DNA from 3 places in the Geobacillus zalihae genome. Region 2 is predicted to be linked to each of the others. Evidence: riboswitches for the same ligand, from Rfam matches in the RefSeq annotation. Region 2 holds a riboswitch; each other region holds the start of a gene.
The links. A riboswitch is a leader RNA that binds a small molecule or an ion and turns the genes downstream of it on or off. The one in region 2 is predicted to bind S-adenosylmethionine.
Positions count from the first base shown of each region.

Region 1 (2,265 bases), 1.4 Mb from region 2:
AGAGGGGCTTCTCGTGGAGCTGAACAGCGCGGTCGGCACGTTGGAGGACGAAGCGAAAGAGAAGCAGATGGCTGCCATGATCCGCCGGATCGAGTCGATGCCGGGATGCATCCGGGACTATCGGGAGTGGCTGTCGGAGCAAGGGGTGGAGACGACCGGCATGCGTCCGATGGGCCACGCCGAGAGCGTGATGAGCCGGTTTGCGCATCGGGTGAAATCCCGCCGCAGCTGGAAAGACCAAGGGCTTCGGGCGTTTCTGAGGGCGATGGCGGCCCGAATCGACGGGATTTGGCGGAGAAATGGGCAGTTGGTGGAGGAAGAAGAGACCCGAACGGCGGCCTCGGCCTCAACAAAGTCCAAGCGGATCGAACAGGCCAAACGGAAGGCCGGACGGTTATGGGCAGATGTGGTGCGTCAGAATCTACCGTGTCTGCAGCGGTCATCCGGGACACCGATCCATCAAGCGTTGTCGGCGCTCCGGGATGGTGGTTGGGTGTAAAAAAATGGAATATCGTATCATCGCCTCAAGATGAGGGATGAGAGTCCGAAAGCGCTTACGATATGAATTCCTGAAAATGGTTCGCTAACTAGTGATTGACAACGCCCGTAGTGAACCGAAAAAATGTTCTCCACAAAGTCTTGACTGACTCTCGGATAAAAAAGATGTTGACACGCTTCGACAGACAATGATACAATCACATTCGTAGTCAATTGAATAGGCGATTGTTGCGCTCTTATCAAGAGAGGTGGAGGGATGTGCCCAATGAAGCCCGGCAACCGTCAGCGCATGTGCTGAAATGGTGCCAATTCACACAAAGCGGCCTGCTTTGAGAGATAAGAGACGGAATGGTGCACAATACCTTTCTGTTCTCTGCGGGCAGAAAGGTTTTCTTTTTGCGCTCTGCCGCTTGGGGAGGAAGGTGAAACGATGATTACACTCGAACAAGTGACGAAAATCTATCAAGCGGCCAACGGTTCGGTCACGGCAGTCGACAATGTGTCGCTTGAGATTCGCGAAGGAGAAATTTTCGGCATTATCGGCTACAGCGGCGCTGGGAAAAGCACGCTCATCCGCTTGCTCAATGGGCTCGAGAAGCCGACGAGCGGCCGGGTGGTCGTCGCCGGGCGCGATATGACGCGCGTGAAAGGGCGGGAGCTGCGCAAGGCGCGCCAAGAAATCGGGATGATTTTCCAGCATTTCAACTTGCTTTGGTCTCGCACAGTCAGGGAAAACATTGCCTTTCCGCTTGAAATTGCCGGCGTCCCGAAAGAGGAGCGGAACAAGCGGGTGGATGAATTGATCGAGCTTGTCGGCCTTTCCGGGCGCGAGGATGCCTACCCGTCGCAGCTGAGCGGCGGGCAAAAGCAGCGGGTCGGCATCGCCCGGGCGCTCGCCAACAACCCGAAAGTCTTGCTGTGCGACGAGGCGACATCGGCGTTGGACCCGCAGACGACCGATGCGATTTTGGACTTGCTCGTTGACATCAACAAGCGTCTCGGGCTGACGATTGTGCTGATCACCCATGAAATGCACGTCATCCGCAAAATTTGCGACCGCGTTGCGGTGATGGAAAGCGGCCGAATCGTCGAGCAAGGCGAAGTGCTGCATGTGTTCCGCAACCCGCAGCAACCGATTACGAAACGGTTCGTCAAGCAGCTGATCGAGCCTGAGGAGACGGAAGAGGCGATTTCCCATTTGTTTGGCCAATACCCGAGCGGGCTGATCGCGCAGCTGACGTTCGTCGGCGCGGCAGCCGGAAAGCCGCTCATCACCGAAGTGGTGCGTCAGTTTGCCGTCGATGTCAACATTTTGCAAGGGAAAATTTCGCAAACCCATCAAGGCGCCTATGGGGTGCTGTTCGTGCACCTCGACGGGGCGAGGGATGAAATCGACCGGGCGCTTGACTATATTCAACGCCAGCAGGTGGCGGTGGAGGTGATTCACGATGCTCGCTAACCTCCTGCCGAACGTGCAATGGGAGACGATGTGGGCGGCGACGGTCGAGACGCTGTATATGACGGGAGTGGCGGTGGCGGCCACTTTCGTCCTCGGAATCGTTCTTGGCTTGCTTCTATTTTTGACAGCGAAGGGCAACCTATGGGAAAACCGGTTTGTCAATACAGTGATTGCTGCGTTTGTGAACATTTTCCGCTCTATTCCGTTTATTATTTTGATCATTTTGCTCATTCCGTTTACCACCTGGCTCGTCGGGACGATGCTTGGCGCCAATGCGGCGCTGCCGGCTTTGGTCATTGGGGCCGCGC
Region 1 covers NZ_CP129217.1:3,008,714-3,010,978, reverse strand. The annotation lists gene QWV57_RS15250 (ISLre2-like element ISGsp3 family transposase) at 1-499, shown strand, start outside; SAM riboswitch class I at 732-841, shown strand; gene QWV57_RS15245 (methionine ABC transporter ATP-binding protein) at 929-1,957, shown strand; gene QWV57_RS15240 (methionine ABC transporter permease) at 1,947-2,265, shown strand, end outside.
Region 1: linked by a shared signal. The riboswitch ahead of QWV57_RS15245 (methionine ABC transporter ATP-binding protein) and the one ahead of mtnK (S-methyl-5-thioribose kinase) in region 2 are both predicted to bind S-adenosylmethionine.

Region 2 (2,265 bases):
TGCCAGAGTTATGGACGACCGGCTACGATTTGACGCGCCTGGATGAAATTGCCGACGAAGGCGCCGAACGGGCGAAGGCGCTCGCTTCCCGATTGGCGCAAACGTACGGCGTCCATTTCGTCGCTGGTTCGGTCGCCAAAAAAACAGCCGCCGGCGTGACAAACACGATGATCGTGGCCGACCGTCATGGCCAAATCGTCGGCGAATACAGCAAGCTTCACCTGTTCCAATTGATGGATGAACATTTGTATTTGCAGCCGGGAAACGAGCCAGGCTTGTTCTCGCTTGACGGGCTGCCGTGCGCTGGGGTCATTTGCTATGACATCCGCTTTCCGGAGTGGATTCGCGCCCATGCTTTGGCTGGGGCGGAAGTGCTGTTTGTCGTCGCCGAATGGCCGCTTCCCCGCCTGCACCATTGGCGGACGCTCTTGATGGCGCGGGCGATTGAAAACCAATGCTACGTCGTCGCCTGCAACCGGGCTGGCCGCGACCCGAACAACGTCTTTGCCGGCCATTCGCTCGTCATCGACCCATGGGGCGAAGTGATCGCCGAGGCGGACGAGAAGCCGGGCATTCTCTCGGCCGACATCGATCCCGCGCTCGTTGCGGACGTCCGCGCGCGCATCCCGGTGTTTGCCGACCGCCGGCCGCACGACTATGAAACGGCAAAAAATTTTTTCAAAACGTATTGACAATCGATTGGCCGACCATGTATCATTCGAATCAAGCAACCAAACAATTGAGAACATCGTGAAAATTCCCGAAACTGAATACAAGAAATCGGTACTCTTATCAAGAGTTGGCTGAGGGAATTGGCCCAATGAAGCCCAGCAACCGACCGTAATACTATCGTGAGATAGGGCGCACGCCAAGGGCGGCGCCGGAAGCGTCATGCTTCCGCAGGGCACGGTGCTAAGTCCAACAGAAAGACCGATGTCTTTCTGAAAGATAAGAGGCGCGAAGAACGAATGAATCTTCAAGCCTCTTTCCGTATGCGAAAGAGGCTTTTTCATTTGCCGGAAACGCCGAGTTTTAGCGCGCGTCAGAACCGGCATTTGAAAACGAGCGAAATGAAAAAAGGGGGAACAAGGCAATGACCACTGTTCAAACATCGGTTTACGAACCGCTGACCGAACCGAAGGCGGTATCTCTCGCTGTCCGCCTCGGCTTATTCCGCGACGGGGCGCCTCTTTTGTGCCGCGAGATCGGCGACGGCAACTTGAACTTAGTGTTTCATATCGTCGACCAAGAAACAAAGCAAGGCGTAATCATCAAACAAGCGTTGCCGTACGCCAAAGTGGTCGGCGAAAGCTGGCCGCTTACGTTAAAGCGCGCCGTCATCGAAAGCAACGCGCTGCGCACGTTTGCGAGCTATGTGCCGCAATACGTGCCGAAAGTCTACTATTCTGACGAATCGCTCGCCATTACGGTGATGGAAGACTTATCCCGTTTGCAAATCGCCCGCAAAGGGCTGATCGAAGGGAAAACGTATCCGCTTTTGTCCCAGCATATCGGCGAGTTTGTCGCCAAAACGGCATTTTATACGTCTGACTTCGGCATGAACCAGCAAGAGAAAAAGAAATTGGCGCAAAGCTTCGTCAATCCGGAACTGTGCAAAATTACCGAAGACCTCGTCTTCACCGACCCGTTTTTTGACCACGAAACGAACAACTTTGAAGACGAATTGCGCCCAGACGTTGAAGCGCTTTGGCGCGATGACCGACTCCACCTAGAAGCAGCAAAGCTGAAGCGCAAGTTTTTAACCGAAGCCGATGTGCTCTTGCATGGCGATTTGCATACCGGCAGCATTTTCGTAAGCGCCGACGAAACGAAAGTGATCGACCCAGAATTCGCCTTTTACGGTCCGATCGGGTTTGACCTTGGCCAATTTTTCGCCAATTTGCTGTTAAATGCGTTGTCCCGCTCTGAATTAGAGCGCCAACCGCTCTTTGACCACATCGACCGGACATGGGACGTCTTTGCGTCCGTGTTCTCAAACCTTTGGCGCACCGAGAGCGTGGAAACGTACGCCGCGACGCCGGGCTTGCTCGAGGACGTGCTCCGGCACGCGTTCATCGATGCTGTCGGCTTTGCCGGCTGCGAAGTCATCCGCCGGACGATCGGCCTCGCCCATGTGGCGGACCTTGACGGCATCGAGCACAAAGATGAACGGCTTGTTGCCAAACGGCATGCGCTCCGCCTCGGCCGCCGCTTGATCATTGAGCGGGCTGAGCTGACAGGAACGGATGGCTTCCGCCGGCTGCT
Region 2 covers NZ_CP129217.1:873,706-875,970, reverse strand. The annotation lists gene QWV57_RS04545 (carbon-nitrogen family hydrolase) at 1-692, shown strand, start outside; SAM riboswitch class I at 787-955, shown strand; gene mtnK (S-methyl-5-thioribose kinase) at 1,094-2,265, shown strand, end outside.

Region 3 (2,265 bases), 1.5 Mb from region 2:
AAGGCGGCTTTGTCGGTGCGCTCCCACGGCAGGTCGATGTCCGTACGCCCAAAATGGCCGTAAGCAGCCGTCTGTTTGTAAATCGGGCGGCGAAGGTCGAGCATTTTGATGATGCCCGCCGGGCGGAGATCGAAGTTGTTGCGCACGACCTCAATCAAAATGTCTTCCGACACTTTGCCGGTGCCGAACGTATCGATCGAAATCGAAACTGGGCGGGCGACGCCGATCGCGTAGGCAAGCTGCACTTCGCATTTGTCGGCCAGTCCTGCCGCGACGATGTTTTTCGCGACATAGCGGGCCGCATACGCCGCCGAGCGGTCGACTTTCGTCGGATCTTTGCCCGAGAACGCGCCGCCGCCGTGGCGGGCGTAGCCGCCGTACGTATCGACGATGATTTTGCGCCCCGTCAACCCAGCATCCCCTTGCGGACCGCCGATGACAAACCGTCCTGTCGGGTTGATGAAGTATTTCGTGTTCTCATCAAGCAGCTCTGCGGGCACGACCGGCTTGATGACCTGTTCTTTAATGTCGCGCTCGATTTGCTCTTGCGTAATTTCCGGATGGTGCTGCGCGGAAACGACGATCGTATCGACGCGCACCGGTTTGCCGTTTTCATCGTATTCGATCGTCACTTGCGTTTTCCCGTCCGGCCGCAAGTACGGCAAGACATCCGTTTTGCGCACTTCCGCCAATCGGCGCGCCAAGCGGTGCGCAAGCGAAATCGGCAACGGCATCAATTCTTCCGTCTCATTGCAGGCGAACCCAAACATCAATCCTTGGTCGCCGGCGCCAATCGCTTCAATTTCCTCGTCAGTCATCTGACCTTCGCGCGCCTCAAGCGCCCGGTTCACCCCCATCGCAATGTCCGGCGATTGTTCGTCAATCGACGTCAGCACCGCGCACGTATCGGCGTCAAATCCGTATTTGGCGCGCGTGTAGCCGATCTCCCGGACCGTATCGCGGACGATGCGCGGAATGTCCACGTATGTTGATGTCGTGATTTCCCCGCTCACGAGCACCAGCCCGGTCGTGACGCTCGTTTCGCAGGCGACGCGGGCGTTCGGATCTTTTTCCAAAATGGCATCCAAAATGGCGTCAGAAATTTGGTCGCAAATTTTATCCGGATGTCCTTCCGTCACAGACTCTGAAGTAAACAAGCGGCGTTTGGCTGACATTCGGTTTGTTTCCTCCTCTTGGCATAATGTGGCAACACGGAACTCATTTCCCTTTTTCCCTTCGCAATATAAAAAACCTTTCCTGTAACGGCTGAGGAAAGGTCATGGCAATCGTATTGCTTCCTTTCACTCTTATCGTTCAAGGACTGCGCCTTGCCACAGGTTAGCACCATTTCACACATGTACAGTTGTGACGGTTGCTGGGCTTCATCGGGCCTGTCCCTCCACCGGCTCGGGATAAGAGTATCCGTTCAATGACTTATCTTATCGCAATGGAATCGGCAAAGTCAACTATCAAAATTCATTTTTTATCATTTCCAGCCGAGAAAATTCTTTCCTCAAGGAAATCGACACATTGGGCAAAATAAAGTTTGAAAAACCCACACAATTAGTATGGACTATTAATAAAAATGTGTTATACTATTTTCAAGAGTGATTTCAAAAAGAAGGCAGGTTTTGAATATGGGGATCGCAAACATGACGAATAAGCTTGATGTATTGCTGCAAAAACCGTACGTGCATCATCAACTGTCCGTCGCCGAGCTCGTCGAGAAAGTCCTGCAGCGGAACGAAGGACGGCTGACGCACACCGGAGCCGTCGCGGTCACGACCGGCAAGTACACAGGGCGGTCGCCGAAAGACAAATACATCGTCGAAGAACCGTCAACGAAGCAAACGATCGACTGGGGAGCGGTCAACCAGCCGATGTCTCCGGAGACGTTTGATAAACTGTACGACAAAGTGCTCGACTATTTAATGAAGAAAGATGAACTGTTCGTGTTTAAAGGCTTTGCCGGCGCCGATCCGAAATACCGGCTGCCGATTCAAGTCGTCAACGAATTCGCCTGGCACAACTTGTTCGTCCATCAGCTGTTCATTCGGCCGAACGCCGAAGAGCTCGCCGTGCATGAGCCGCAATTCACCGTCATTTGCGCGCCGAACTTTAAAGCCGACCCGAAAGTCGACGGCACGCGCTCGGAAGCGTTCATCATCATCTCGTTTGAACGGCGCACCGTGTTGATCGGCGGCACCGAGTATGCCGGCGAAATGAAAAAATCGATTTTCTCGGTGATGAACTATTTGCTGCCGG
Region 3 covers NZ_CP129217.1:2,879,272-2,881,536, forward strand. The annotation lists gene metK (methionine adenosyltransferase) at 1-1,175, opposite strand, end outside; SAM riboswitch class I at 1,305-1,419, opposite strand; gene pckA (phosphoenolpyruvate carboxykinase (ATP)) at 1,638-2,265, shown strand, end outside.
Region 3: linked by a shared signal. The riboswitch ahead of metK (methionine adenosyltransferase) and the one ahead of mtnK (S-methyl-5-thioribose kinase) in region 2 are both predicted to bind S-adenosylmethionine.